Regions from separate parts of the Pectobacterium sp. A5351 genome, predicted to be linked through region 2. Evidence: predicted binding sites of a transcription regulator. Region 2 holds the regulator's gene; the other holds the start of a gene.

Region 1 (7,666 bases), 970 kb from region 2:
TGCAGCGATGTGAAGAAATTCGAAGAATTTAAGCGTAAGAACGAGCTGCATCTGGCGCTGGATGGCGGTGATAACCTGGCTTATGTGGCACCGACGATGGTGAACCTGAACCTGACGCGGGAACGCTATCCAGAAGTGACGTTCCACCAAACGCGTGAGCATTAATGTTGTTCGATACACCACGGTTTCACGACAATAAACGTGGCTGTGGTGTTTACATCGTGACCACATTGTTAAAATAATCATCACCCGGTTATGTTTGGTTTTAGGCCAATAATGCCGGGTGTTTTTATTTTTAAATGTATTTAAAAACAATGTATTACCCTGGTTTTTTCCCTGCTGTTATTTCTCGCTTCACTGCAACAGACAAATCTGAATTGCTGCGCATATTCCCTTGCTCCCCTGTGATTTTCCATTCTGTGGGCTATAGTTAACAACGTGTTAACTGATTTAGCGTGTTCAACTGTTAACGTAATTTAAGTTGGTTCATTGTTTTTATTTTTTTCGTCTTTGCAACTCAATGCTCTGGTTTTTCATGCAAGAAGAGGGAATCATCGGAGCATGGGTAACGTCATTATCACCTTGATTTGCCGATGACTGTGCAGGCGTTAACGTGACCCAAATAGCTTATTTCGGGTTTATAGAAAAGCATAAGAAGGAAGACATCGATGAAAAAGACCACATTGACACAATCGCTGATCGTAGTTGCTCTGGGTTCTATTCTGGCTGGCGGTGCTATGGCTGAAGAAACGTTAGGGCAGAAAGTTGATCGTATCGCGGATACCGCTGGTGCAAAAATCGATAGCTCCGCTAATAAAGCATCTGACTACATGGGCGACAGCGCTATCACAGCAAAAGTGAAGAGCGCGTTGCTGGAAGATAAATCGATTACCAGCAACGACATTTCCGTCGAAACCTCCAAAGGCGTCGTCACACTAAGCGGCTTCGTCGGTAGTCAGGCTCTCAGTACCCGAGCGGTAGAAATTGCCACGCAGGTTGAGGGCGTCCAATCCGTCAGTGACAAACTGCAGGTGAAAGATAATCAATCACAATCGGTTGGCGCGTATGCCGATGATGCTGTGGTGACCAGCACGATTAAGGCCAAATTGCTGGCGGATGACATCGTTCCATCCCGCAAGGTGAAAGTCGAAACGCAGGACGGCGTTGTGCTATTGAGCGGTGCGGTTGACAACAAAGCGCAGTCCGATCGTGCAGAAAGTGTTGCCAAAGCCGTTGACGGCGTGAAAAGCGTCAAGAATGACCTGACCGTAAAATAACCCTCGTTATTTCAAACATAGCTATTATTAAAAGTAGCGGTTTCACACAAGGTTATCCGTGATAGCGGATAACCTTACCTAATCCGCATAATAAAACACCATCTGTGGATACGCAGTCAGGACGTAGTACCGCGTCAGGATGACCACCATGATTTTTCATTTTGTCTGGTAAGGAGAGCGTATGTTTCGTTGGGGCATTATATTTTTAGTTATCGCACTGATCGCGGCAGCACTGGGTTTCGGCGGATTGGCCGGCACAGCAGCTGGCGCGGCAAAAATCGTCTTTGTGGTCGGTATTATTCTGTTTGTGGTTAGCTTGTTCACGGGTCGGAAACGGCCATAGCACAGCGCATTCTTTATAGAATAAATGTCATACAGAGCACACAGCCGCGCCACGCGGCTGTCATATTCTACCGGCACACTGTTCACGTATTTGCTGCATTTCGACAGTTTATCAGGAGGTTTATGATGAATAGCGATATCGTTGTTGGCAAATGGAAACAGTGGAAAGGGAATTTTCTGGCGCTGTGGGCCGATTGGTTTGACAGCGACTGCGCCTGGCTGGAAGGGAGTAACGATTACTTGTCCGGCGTATTGCAAGAGGGTTACGGAAAGGCGCACGAAGAGGTATCCTCAGAGAAAACCACGCTACACTGAGGCGTTACCGCAACGACACGTCCTATTCTGCCATGAGGCTTTGGCAGGATAGTTCTTGGCCGTCGATTAGGTTGCCTCATCTTGGTGGACTTAATCTTGACGGAGAGAAGCGACGTGCCCGCTGAACGATACCGTTTTATCGATACCCACTGCCATTTCGATTTCCCCCTCTTTTACGATTCAGCACCGGAAAGCTTGCGTCTGGCGCAAGACGCTGGGGTTGAGCGCATCATCATTCCTGCCGTGGCTTCTCAGCATTTTGAGCGCGTATTGACGCTCACTCGCACTTACTCACCGCTCTACTCCGCACTGGGCCTGCACCCGCTTTATATCGCCGAACATCAGGAGAGCGACCTGCTCCGTCTGGAAGACGAACTGCGGCAACAGCCTGCCAGACTGGTCGCGGTCGGTGAGATTGGGTTGGATCTCTACATGCCGGAACCACAGTTCGAGCGACAGCTTACCTTCCTTGAAGCTCAGCTTCGGCTGGCGAAAAAATACGATCTCCCGACGATCCTGCATTCGCGGCGCAGCCATGACAGGCTGGCGCAATTGCTCCGTCGTATCGACGTGCCGCGTACCGGTGTGGTTCACGGTTTTGCGGGCAGTCTGGCGCAAGCGCAGGCCTTTATCCGACTGGGCTATTACATCGGCGTCGGGGGAACCATTACCTATGACAGGGCAAATAAAACGCGTCAGGCGATTGCGCAGCTGCCGTTAGATCGGTTGCTGCTGGAAACGGATGCACCCGATATGCCGATGAGCGGCTATCAGGGGCAGCCAAACCGACCCGAGCGCATTTCGTGTGCGTTTCACACGCTGTGTGAGCTGCGCGCAGAACCGCCAGAGGAGATTGCCGAGGCGCTCTGGCAGAATTCGTTCAGGCTGTTTGGACGGCTCATTCCGGCATAACGTCGCGACCGTTATGCTGCAACCATTCCCCGAAAGTGGAAGCCTGTTTGCTTCCGCTTTTCTCTATTTCTGTGTAACAACTGGCAAAACAGTCATTCTGATTTCATATACCAATCATGAAATTGTGACTAAGATCACCTTTTTGCGTTTTTGACTGTTCGATGTTGTATGTATTTGTGACATAAGTTAGCGACCTTCACGAGCCTGTCTTTATAATCAGCTCGCCAGGGCGTGCTTACCGTTCTGGCGATATGAATTTTATGCTCTCACTTTTTCACGCGTTATAGGGAACCACACATGCAACTCGTTATGAGTCTCATCGGCATGCTTGTCCTGATGTTATTCGCGGTTATGTTATCCACTAACCGTAAAGCGATCAGATTGCGCACCGTAGCCGGTGCTTTCATTATCCAGGTTGGTATCGGCGCGCTGGTGCTGTATGTACCAGTAGGACGCAAGATTCTGGAGGGCATGACGGGCGGTGTAGCAAACGTTATCGCCTACGGAAATCAAGGCGTTTCGTTCATTTTTGGCGGTCTGGTTTCCGACAAAATGTTTGAAGTTTTTGGCGGTGGTGGGTTTGTCTTTGCCTTCCGTGTATTGCCAATTATCGTCTTTTTCTCTTCTCTGGTTGCTGTGCTGTACTACATGGGCGTTATGCAGTGGATCATCCGTTTATTAGGCGGCGGATTGCAAAAGTTGCTGGGAACCTCTCGTACTGAATCCCTCTCGGCAACGGCCAATATCTTTGTCGGCCAAACGGAAGCGCCGCTGGTGGTACGCCCGTATATTGCCAACATGACGCGTTCAGAGTTATTTGCGGTGATGTGCGGTGGTCTGGCATCCATTGCTGGTTCAGTGATGGCGGGCTATGCCCAGATGGGTGTACCGCTGGAATACCTCATAGCGGCATCCTTCATGGCTGCCCCCGGTGGGTTGCTGTTTGCCAAACTGATGGTGCCGGAAACGGAAAAAACGCACGATCATGATGAAATGACCGGTTTTGTCGATGAAGACGATCGCCCAGCCAATGTCATTGATGCGGCAGCAAGCGGAGCCGCTTCCGGTATGCAACTGGCGCTGAATGTGGGGGCGATGCTGTTGGCTTTTGTTGCCTTAATCGCTCTGCTCAATGGCATTCTGGGGGGCATTGGTGGCTGGTTTGATTACCCACAGCTATCGATGGAACTGATTTTGGGTTGGATATTCTCCCCGGTTGCTTTCTTAATTGGTGTGCCTTGGCATGAGGCGACCGTTGCGGGTTCCTTCATTGGGCAAAAACTGATCGTCAATGAGTTTGTCGCCTACATGAACTTCAGTGAATATCTGAAAGCAGATGACGTGGTTGCCGCTGCGGGTATGCAGGTTCTGTCGGATCATACCAAAGCTGTGATTTCGTTCGCGCTGTGCGGCTTTGCTAACCTTTCGTCTATTGCTATCCTTATTGGAGGCTTGGGCAGTATGGCGCCGAGTCGGCGTCAGGATATTGCCCGCTTAGGTTTGAAGGCCGTTGCGGCAGGTACGCTCTCTAACCTGATGAGCGCCTGTATCGCAGGGTTCTTTTTGACTCTGTAATGTAGCTGGTGTTCTCGCTGTGGTGAGAAAATGGGCGACGAGAGTTGCCCATTTTTCGTTTAAGCACTCTGTGGCTAAGCGCTTAAGCGTGGTCTATGCGATGTTTACCGAATGCGGGTGCGATATACTTGCCTGAGTGGAGTGACATGCTTTCTGCTTTTATTGATGATGTTGAATGGATTACTTTTCCACGGGCAACGGACGGTGCCACCTACCCAGGTATTACTGCTCGCTGCCATTTCCATGTGTCTGCCTATGACGACGCGCTGTTTGCGGCGTTGAATATTCCTTTTCCTGATGCGCTCGCACGCGCTGTGCCGAAACGGCGCGCCGAGTTTCTGGCCGGGCGTTATCTTGCCAGACACGTATTGAATAAACTGGGTCACCCCGAGTTTGTGCTGTGCAGTGGGGAAGATCGTTCACCGCAGTGGCCGGATAATATTGCCGGTTCGCTGAGCCATAACAAAGATAGCGTACTCTGTGCTGCCCATTTGCGTAGCGATACACTATCGTGCGTGGGTGTTGATATCGAAGGATTCATGTCCGATGAACGTGCGCAATCGCTGTGGCCCGGCATCATCGGTGATGAGGAATACCAGTGGTTTCAGGAACGTGATGAATCGTTCTGCTGCTTGCTCACGGTAAGCTTCTCGGCGAAAGAGAGTCTGTTCAAGGCGCTTTATCCGCAGGTGCGGCACTACTTTGATTTTCTGGATGCCAGACTGGTGGCGCTGGATATCACCAAACGCGAGTTTGAACTGGAACTGCTGACCGATCTGACGCCGACGTTTTATGCCGGACGCCGCTTTAAAGGCGCGTATCTGCTGAGAGAGTACGACGTCACCACGTTTATCTGCTGCTAAAAAAGCCCGCGAATAGCGGGCTGAGGTTGCTGATCAGAACTTATCGGCTTAGAACTTATAGCTCACGCCGCCGTACACCGTACGTCCAGACAGGAAGTAGTCGTTGTCGGTGGCAACGTAGTCCCGTTTTTCGTTGGTCAGGTTAGTGACACCCAGTTTTAGATCTACGTTTTTAACCGGTGTATAAGTGGCACCGATATCCACGGTATTGAAACCGCGAGTCTTGGTGGACTCTTTGTCAAGCAGATATTGGTTCCCCGTATATTGGTAAGCAATATAGGTTGATACATTCTCCAGTGCTTGCCAGTTCAACTGCGTGTTAACTGTATTTTTTGGGTTTTTTTTCAGGCGCTTCTTGGTGGTGCGGTCTTCGGCATCGACGATAGTCCAGTTAGTGGTCCAGTTTAGGTCATCTGTGAGATCGACCCAAAATGAGGTTTCAATTCCCTGAACCCGCGCTTTATCCACGTTGTAATAAGGAAGATTGGCTACCCTAGTTCTGTCTTTATCCCAAGCCTCAGATTGGATCATATTCTTGATATCATTATTAAACAGGGTGATACCTGTACCGAAATGTTCTGCCTCATAGGCAGTACCCAGTTCATAGCTGATGGAGGTTTCTGCTTTGAGATCCGGATTACCGACGAGATAGCAGAATCCACGGCATGATGACTTCATATAGCCGGGGGTAAATTGAGCGAGGGTTGGTGCTTTAAATGCCTTATTGACACCGCCTTTGATCACCCAGTTGTCGGTTAAACTATACGTGGCGTAGGCGCGTGGGCTGAATTCGGTGCCGTAGACCTCATGATGGTCAACACGACCACCAAAGGTGAGGGCTAAATCCGCAATCTTGAACTCATCTTGTAGGAAAAGAGCACTCTGATTGACGTCTACTTTTCCGCCTTTCAGATTCATGCTGTGTTCCAGTGATGTGATGCGGTATTCGCCGCCGCCGGTCAGCAGGTGGTCACCTAGGTAACCAGAAATTTGCCCGTCAACCGTCTGATTACTCTGAGTAATATCGGCTATACCTTTATTAAGCTCAGAATTATCCATTAAATCGATGTTTTCGTAGTAGTAGCGCAGCCGCGTATCGACATTGTCCCAGCTACCGTTATGCGTGAGCCCCAGGCCGAGGCGATCAATTTTTTGTGTGTTATGAACAGTGGCACCAGAGTTATTCCAGTCGACGAAACGGTCATCTTTGGTATAAGTCGCATCAAAATCCAGGCTCTGCTGAGAATCGATCAACCACGTCAGGTTACCCAGCACGCTGTAGTTATCACGTTTTTCCAGCGCATCTGAGTTGCGATTCTTGGATTGTTCGGTACGCCACGCATCGCGCTTGCCACCGTCCACAATCAAACTACCCAGCAACGTATTTTCTATTAATGGCCCGCTGACGTAGCCATTCAGGCGATTATGATCGCCGCCGGAGCCTTCTGTCGGTGCCTGAAAGTTATAGCCGATCTCACCAGCAACGTTCTCCCCCGGCTGGCGAAGAATCACGTTGACTACACCGCCCAGCGCATCGGCACCGTACAGAGAAGACATCGGGCCACGAATCACTTCGATACGTTCAATCGCCGACATAGGAATGGAACTCAGATCGAAATCATTCCCCATATCGGTTGCGAGAGATTCTTGGGAGTTAATACGACGACCATTCACCAGAAGCAGTGTGTAGTCCGCCCGCATACCACGGATTTTAATTTCGTTACGGCCATAGGTAGTCGACGGGTTGATGTTAATCCCCGGCAGCTTTTTCACCGCATCGGAAACGTTATTCACCGACATCTTTTCCAACTCGGCGCGGGTGATGACAGAGACGCTGGCGGGGGCGCTTAGCGTGGTGTGTTTCGTCTGCGTTGCCGTCACGACGATTTTTTCATCTGTCGCGTTTTCCGCCTGTGCCAGTGCAGGCAGTGCCAGTAACCCGGTCACCAGCAGGGCGCGATACACCTTGCTGTGTGGGAAATGATGATGTGAAAAACGATTTTCCGATTTTAGCTGCATGTCAAAGACCCCATCAAAGAGTGGAAAAAACATCCCCATAAATAAATAGCGTGCTGTGTGCGTGTATTACCGACCCACTCATTGAGTAAATCGATCGATTTATTGCCCTGTAGCCTGTGCCGTTTGGCGTGCGGCCATCTTTCGGCTGCGTTCAACCAACTGCGGAATCAGGCGTAGGGTTAGCAGCATGGCGGCCAGCGCAAATACGGCGCTGGCGACGGCGAGCTGTGAGAACCCATCAATTTTTCCCTCAACCGAGGTGCTCAGATAAGCAGCAGAAGCGACGCTGGCAAGCCCCGACGCCACGTTGGCCGCAGTTCCCTGATAGGACATAAACGCGGCGCGCTGATGCGGCAGCGGAAT
Region 2 (7,666 bases):
TCACCGAACGTTTCTCCGGCGGCGAAAAAGCCCGTCTGGTGCTGGCGCTGATCGTCTGGCAGCGTCCGAATCTCCTGCTGCTCGACGAACCGACCAACCACCTCGATCTGGATATGCGTCAGGCGTTGACTGAAGCGTTAATCGATTTTGAAGGCGCGCTGGTTGTTGTCTCGCACGATCGACACCTGATCCGTTCGACTACCGACGATCTCTATCTGGTACACGACCAAAAAGTAGAGCCGTTCGACGGCGATTTGGAAGATTACCAACAGTGGCTGGTTAGCCTGCAACGTCAGGAAAATGCAGCGGCTGAAACACCAAAAGAAAATACGACCAACAGCGCGCAGGGCAGAAAAGATCAGAAACGTCGCGAAGCCGAGTTGAGAACACAAACCCAGCCACTGCGCAAACAGATCGCTAAGTTTGAACAGCAGATGGAAAAGCTGGGTGAAACGCTGGCAGCGCTTGAAGCCCGACTGGCGGACAGCGCAATCTACGACATCAGCCGCAAGGCCGAACTCACCGACTGCCTGCAACAGCAAACCAAAGTCAAAATCGAGCTGGAAGAAACGGAAATGTCCTGGCTGGATGCGCAGGAACAGCTAGAGCAAATGATGCAGAGCGATTCGCTTTAAGATTTGTGCCCTGAAAGACGTCGCGAGCGGAAAACTGCTCGCGACGTTATCAACGAAGCATTAATGCCAAATCAACAACACGCAGGCGGCGGTCAGCAGTCCCATTGACACATTAAAGATAATCCACGCCTTCTTACTGCGCAGCAGTCGCCCAATCATCGTGCCGAATCCGAGCCAGATAACACCGGACACCAGATTCACCAGCACAATCCCGATGCTTATCGCGATCACAGAATGGTTATACTCTTCACCCGCCAGACTAAAACTGGCCACCGCGCCCAGCGCCATGAGCCACGCTTTCGGGTTCAGGAATTGCAGCAACCACCCTTGATAAAGCCGGATCGGCTGGGGCGGCGCAACGGACGTTTCCAGCCGTTCGTAAGCCGCCGTGGCGATTTTCCACGCCAGCCAGAGCAGATAGGCGCTACCGAGAACTTTCAGGATAACGTGCAGCGCAGGGTAAATCAGAATCAAACCACCGACACCGAATGCCACCAGCAACAAAATGCTTTGCATGCCCAGCATGATGCCAATCATCAGCCACAGCGAACGCATAAAGCCAAAATTCGCGCCCGAGGTGGTCAACAGCATATTATTCGGCCCCGGCGTGATGGCCGCCACCCACAAAAAACCCAACATCGACAGAAATAAACTCAGCTCCATTATTTGTGGGCGCTCCTGACCCAAATATCGTACCAACTGGCAGCATTGAAGCTAACAGTGTGATATTGATCGTACAAGAGCCAACAACAAGATTTTCATATCCTTTATGCATGACCATTTTCGTCCGCTGAGCGGCGCTCGTAACCCACATCTGCAAACGCTATTACCGCGCCTGATTCGCCGTCACGCGCAGTTCTTGCCAGTCTGGCAAGCGCTCGAATTACCGGACGGCGATTTCGTCGATCTGGCGTGGAGCGAAGCGCCTGAACAGGCGCGGCACAAACCGCGAGTGGTGCTGTTTCACGGGCTGGAAGGCAGCTTCCACAGCCCTTACGCTCACGGCCTGTTACATGCCTGTAGACAGCGCGGTTGGCTAGCCGTCATCATGCATTTTCGTGGATGCAGCGGTAAGCCCAACCGAATGAAGCGTATTTATCACTCTGGTGAAACCAGTGATGCCAGCTATTTTCTGCACTGGATGCAAGAGACGCTGGGCGAGGTACCTACCGCCGCCATCGGCGTCTCGCTTGGCGGCAACATGCTGGCATATCTGCTCGCACAGCAGGGTGAAGCCTGTTCTTTGTCCGCTGCCGTGGTTGTTTCCGCGCCATTGATGCTCGAACCCTGTAGCCGTCGAATGGAGCAAGGCTTCTCCCGTGTCTATCAGCACTATCTTCTGCGACTGTTGAAACAAAACGCCCGACGCAAACTAGCAGCTTATCCAGACACGCTGCCGATTCAGTTGCCACAGTTGAAGCGAATCCGCCAACTGCGAGAGTTTGATGACGTTATTACTTCACGTATCCACGGCTTCCGCGATGCGGCCGACTATTATCGACGCTGTAGCGCCCTGCCGCTGTTACCTCAGATACGCAAACCGCTGCTCATCATCCATGCGAAGGACGATCCTTTCATGACATCAGAGGTGATTCCCGATTTGTCGCAGTTACCGTCTACTATTGAATATCAGCTAACGGAACACGGTGGACATGTTGGCTTCGTCGGTGGCACGTTGCTGAAACCGGAAATGTGGCTGGAACAGCGCATTCCTAACTGGCTTAGCCCATTTTTGGACCACGCCACCGATTCTTCAGGAACCTTTCACTCAGGAACCTCTTATTCAGGAGGAATAGCGTGATTATTCCCTGGCAACAGCTCGATCCAGAAACGCTGGATAACATCATCGAATCTTTCGTCCTGCGGGAAGGTACCGATTACGGCGAACAGGAACATTCGCTGGCGCAGAAAGTGGAAGATATTCGCAGCCAGCTCAAATCGGGCGAGGTGGTGTTGGTGTGGTCTGAGTTACATGAAACTCTCAATATCATGTCCCGCAACCAGCTCAATTCTGGAGGACATGCTCCTTATTGAGCACGCCGAAAGTCGTGAAAGAACGCGTCAAACATGCTAACAATGATAAAAACTTACGTCATTTTTGAGGATGCGCGCAGGCTCTCAGCCGATGCGGGCATCGCGATCACGGAGTTACGCGCCTTATGTCACATCAGCATCCGATTATTGCGGTTACCGGCTCCAGCGGGGCGGGAACAACGACAACCAGCCTGGCCTTCCGTAAGATTTTTCAGCAGCTTGACCTGCGAGCCGCCCAGCTGGAAGGGGACAGTTTTCACCGCTATACCCGCCCAGAAATGGATATGGCCATTCGCAAAGCACGTGATTTAGGACGCCACATCAGCTACTTCGGCCCGGAAGCGAATGACTTCAGCCTGCTGGAACAGTCGTTTATCGAATATGGCCTGCACGGCCGCGGTCAGACGCGTAAATACCTTCATACTTACGATGAAGCGATTCCCTATAATCAGGTTCCCGGAACCTTCACGCCGTGGGAGCCGATGCCGGAACCCACCGACATTCTGTTTTATGAAGGGCTGCACGGCGGTGTGGTCACCGAGCAAAACGACGTGGCACAGCATGTCGATTTGCTCGTCGGCGTGGTGCCGATCGTCAACCTGGAATGGATCCAAAAGCTGATTCGTGATGTCAATGAACGTGGTCACTCGCGTGAAGCGGTGATGGATTCCGTCGTCCGTTCGATGGAAGACTACATCACCTACATCACCCCGCAGTTCTCTCGTACGCACATCAACTTCCAGCGCGTACCCACCGTGGACACCTCCAACCCGTTTGCTGCCAAATCGATCCCGTCACTGGATGAAAGCTTCGTCGTTATTCACTTTCAGGGGTTGGATAATATTGATTACCCCTATCTGCTGGCCATGTTGCAGGGATCGTTTATCTCCCACATCAACACGTTGGTCGTTCCCGGCGGGAAAATGGGGCTGGCGATGGAGCTCATCATGGCACCGCTGGTGCAGCGGTTAATTGAAGGGAAAACCATCGAATAAGCATCGAGATATACGGGCGACCACAGGGTGAGGCCTCCCTGCGGGAACCTCCCCCTGTGTTTCCGCTAATAACAGGCTTAAGTGACCAGAATTAGTACCCAGAGAAAGGGATTATTCCAGCACTCTAATTTCGTGGCTGTGCGTTACCTCAACGGCTTTGCCCAGCATCAGTGCCACAGAGCAGTATTTTTCCGCTGATAGTGCGACAGCTCGCTCAACGGCTTTGTCGGTCAGCCCTTTTCCCGTCACGATAAAATGCAGATTGATATGGGTAAATAAACGCGGCGCGTCAGACCGGCGCTCTGACGTCAGTTTCACTTCGCAGTCCGCCACATCGTTGCGGCCTTTTTGCAGAATCGACACCACATCAATCGCGCTGCATCCCCCCACAGACATCAACACCATTTCCATCGGACTGGGCGCTTTATCACCGGAATTACCGTCCATCAAGATCTGGTGCCCTGACGCGGATTCGCCCAAAAACGTTAAGCCTTCAACCCATTTTACCCGTGCCTGCATGGTGCCTCTCCACTAAAAATTTTTTGAAAATTTATACCGTTACTGTACAAAAACCAGCGTTAATCAGAGCTTTGTCATGCTGAAGCGAGACAACACAAGACACGTCCTTAAAGCTGTGTTAAAACGAAAATAGAATAGACCTTTTCTGGACAAACCCAGAAACGAAGAAGATGATGACGTAGCCGGACATACCCCAGCCACGTTTACGGTGCGGCAAGGCAGCAACCGGAAAATCAAGGGTACAGTGGTTCCAGTATATTCCCTGACGTCATTCTGCCTAGACTGAATTTTATTTTTTTTAGCAGTTAAACACGCCGTACAGGGAACTCTGACCCCTGTAATTTGCGCAGTGAATTACAACAGAGGATGATAGCGAATGGTTCTCGGCAAACCGCAAACAGACCCAACTCTCGAATGGTTCCTTTCCCATTGTCATATCCACAAGTATCCATCGAAGAGCACGCTTATTCACCAAGGTGAAAAAGCAGAAACGCTTTACTACATCGTGAAAGGCTCTGTCGCAGTGCTAATCAAAGATGAAGAAGGCAAGGAAATGATCCTTTCCTACCTCAATCAGGGCGATTTTATCGGCGAGCTCGGCCTGTTTGAAGAAGGTCAGGAACGCAGCGCTTGGGTGCGGGCAAAAACCGCCTGTGAAGTGGCTGAAATTTCCTATAAAAAGTTCCGCCAGCTCATTCAGGTTAACCCAGATATCCTCATGCGTCTGTCTGCGCAAATGGCAAGCAGACTCCAGGTTACTTCAGAGAAAGTCGGCAACCTCGCCTTCCTTGATGTGACCGGCCGTATTGCTCAAACGCTACTCAACCTGGCCAAACAACCTGATGCCATGACGCATCCAGATGGCATGCAAATAAAAATTACTCGTCAGGAAATTGGGCAAATCGTTGGCTGCTCGCGTGAAACCGTGGGCCGCATTCTGAAAATGTTAGAAGACCAGAACCTGATCTCTGCGCACGGTAAAACGATTGTCGTTTACGGCACTCGCTAAATCCCTGCCGCTGTACCCTACCAATAAAAAAGCGTGAAGCCTCGGCCTCAGGCTTTTTTTATGGCGAGCTTCCTGCTCGCCACCCTTCGGGCCGTTGCTGACGCAACGTTGAAAAACGTTCCCTACGTTTTTTTATGGCTGCTCTTTTGAGAGCGCACTCAGTTTGCTGCGTTAACAACCTGTGCGACGGCTTTTGCAAACTTATCCATCCCCTGCACAATGTCGTCTTCATCAATGATCAAAGACGGCACAAAGCGGATGACGTTCGGCCCTGCCATCAGTACCATCAGGCCCTGAGCCGTTGCAGCAGCCAAAAACTCGCCTGCACGACCATGCCACTGCGATTTCAGTTCTGCCCCCAACAACAGCCCCATACCGCGAACCTGCTCAAATACGCCGTACTGCTGGTTGATTTTCTCCAGTTCACTGACAAAGCGAGCGTGCCGATCTGCGACACCTGACAGCACTTCCGGCGTATTGATGATATCCAGCGCCGCTTCCGCCACCGCACAGGCCAGCGGGTTGCCGCCGTAGGTGGTTCCGTGTACCCCCACCGTCATCGCAGAGGCAATCTCTTCCGTCGTCAGCATCGCACTAATCGGGAAACCGCCGCCCAGCGCTTTAGCGGTGGTGAGAATATCCGGCGTAATACCGTAATGCATATAGCTGAATAATTTACCGGTACGACCCATCCCACTCTGCACTTCATCAAATACCAGCAGCGCCTTGTGTTGATTGCACAGCTCGCGAACACCTTGCAAAAACTCAGGCGTAGCAGGCGTAATGCCGCCCTCACCCTGAATCGGCTCCAGCACGACGGCACAGGTGTGATCGTCCATCACTGCTTTGACCGCAGCCAAATCGTTGAAAGGAACATGGACAATATCCGCCGGCTTAGGCCCGAAGCCATCGGCATATTTAGGCTGTCCGCCAACCGAGACAGTGAACAGCGTCCGGCCATGGAATGCATTGTAGAAGGCAATGATCTTGGTTTTATACGGGCTATGACGTTTAACCGCATAGTGACGTGCCAGTTTAAATGCCGCTTCGTTAGCTTCAGCGCCGGAGTTAACAAAGAACACGCGATCGGCAAAAGTGGCATCAATCAATTTGCTGGCGAGACGTAGCGCAGGTTCGTTGGTGAAAATATTGCTGGTGTGCCACAGCTTTTCACCCTGTTGCTGCAATGCGTTCACCAGTGCAGGATGGCAGTGACCCAGTGCCGTAACCGCAATGCCACCAGAGAAATCAATATACTCGCGGCCATCCTGATCCCAGACGCGGCTCCCTTTACCTTTCACTGGTACAAACTTCGCGGGTGCATAAACCGGCAAAATCACTTTATCGTGAGTATCCCGTGTCACTGCTTTCTGCTCTGCTGCCATTTGCTGCCTCACTCTGCTGTCCATCATATCGGAATGAAAATATAGTCAATAAATATGCATAAAAAATCAATAACAGGCAATATTAAATCGGCTATTGGAGAGAATAACTCTCTATATGGCTAAATTTTAAGGAAATTATCCAAAAGTTGATGCCCTTGCTGGCTGAGAATGCTTTCTGGATGAAACTGCACTCCCTCCAGCGGCAATACGCGATGGCGGATTCCCATAATTTCGTCACGTTTTCCTTCCGATTCGCTCCAGGCCGTAACCTCAAAGCAATCGGGTAGAGAGGCGGAATCAATGATGAGTGAATGATAGCGGGTAACCGTCAAAGGCTGAGCTAGCCCCGTAAAAACGCCTGTATTGCTGTGCGCAATCGCAGACGTTTTCCCGTGCATGACCTGCCGTGCCCGCACCACGCGCGCGCCGAACGCCTGCCCCATCGCCTGATGGCCAAGGCATACGCCCAGAATCGGTAATTTATCGGCGAAGTGACGGATTGCAGCCAGTGAAATACCCGCCTCATCCGGTGTACAAGGGCCCGGTGAAATGACCAATCGCTCAGGCGCAAGCTGTTCAATCTCACGCAGCGTGAGTTCATCATTACGCTTCACCACAACCTGCGCACCAAGCTCACAAAAGTATTGGTAAAGGTTGTAGGTAAAGGAGTCGTAGTTATCGATAATTAGCAGCATATTTTACTTAACCCATTGATAAATAATAAACATATTATTTATTTTTTCTTTCCATACTCGCATGAATACCTGCAATTTTTTTCGATACCTTCTTATTGTTTGGGCTAAAGCGATAAAAACCATTGTACCCGTCTCCGGCATGAAAGGGATGACAAGAAATTGCCGTTAACAAAGCCCCCTGCCCACATATCATCACGCACTAATGAGCTGGTGCAGCCTTCGTCATTGGCCGTGCGTGAGCGAATGGCCTACCACAGAGTAAAATGATTTTCTGTCAGCCGCGCAATGCCCGCCAACTCGGGGTCGCTGGCAGTATCATCTTCCCTGACTTCACCCGATGAGAAAAGAAGTCTGAAAATTACGAGGCCATGTTGCATTTTGCCTGTGGCCTTAT

What was found. The regulator CRP, encoded in region 2, controls carbon source genes, mostly activating them, when cyclic AMP is high. The targets are predictions, from matches to a motif close to ATGTGANNNNNNTCACAT.
Region 1: a site for CRP is predicted at 2,969-2,986, ahead of O1Q74_RS02300 (NupC/NupG family nucleoside CNT transporter). Genes of this name have one in related genera too.

What each region holds. Positions count from the first base shown of each region.
Region 1 covers NZ_CP116477.1:483,429-491,094, forward strand. Annotated here, with positions in the region: gene prfC (peptide chain release factor 3) at 1-165, shown strand, start outside; gene osmY (molecular chaperone OsmY) at 669-1,277, shown strand; gene O1Q74_RS02285 (DUF1328 domain-containing protein) at 1,459-1,620, shown strand; gene O1Q74_RS02290 (CsbD family protein) at 1,746-1,934, shown strand; gene O1Q74_RS02295 (TatD family hydrolase) at 2,049-2,846, shown strand; gene O1Q74_RS02300 (NupC/NupG family nucleoside CNT transporter) at 3,144-4,421, shown strand; gene O1Q74_RS02305 (4'-phosphopantetheinyl transferase family protein) at 4,568-5,284, shown strand; gene O1Q74_RS02310 (TonB-dependent receptor domain-containing protein) at 5,333-7,303, opposite strand; gene O1Q74_RS02315 (MFS transporter) at 7,403-7,666, opposite strand, start outside.
Region 2 covers NZ_CP116477.1:3,912,825-3,920,490, forward strand. Annotated here, with positions in the region: gene O1Q74_RS18055 (ABC transporter ATP-binding protein) at 1-635, shown strand, start outside; gene O1Q74_RS18060 (LysE family translocator) at 696-1,298, opposite strand; gene O1Q74_RS18065 (hydrolase) at 1,405-2,436, shown strand; gene O1Q74_RS18070 (YheU family protein) at 2,433-2,669, shown strand; gene O1Q74_RS18075 (phosphoribulokinase) at 2,795-3,664, shown strand; gene O1Q74_RS18080 (OsmC family protein) at 3,776-4,183, opposite strand; gene crp (cAMP-activated global transcriptional regulator CRP) at 4,560-5,192, shown strand; gene argD (bifunctional acetylornithine/succinyldiaminopimelate transaminase) at 5,351-6,577, opposite strand; gene O1Q74_RS18095 (aminodeoxychorismate synthase component II) at 6,697-7,272, opposite strand.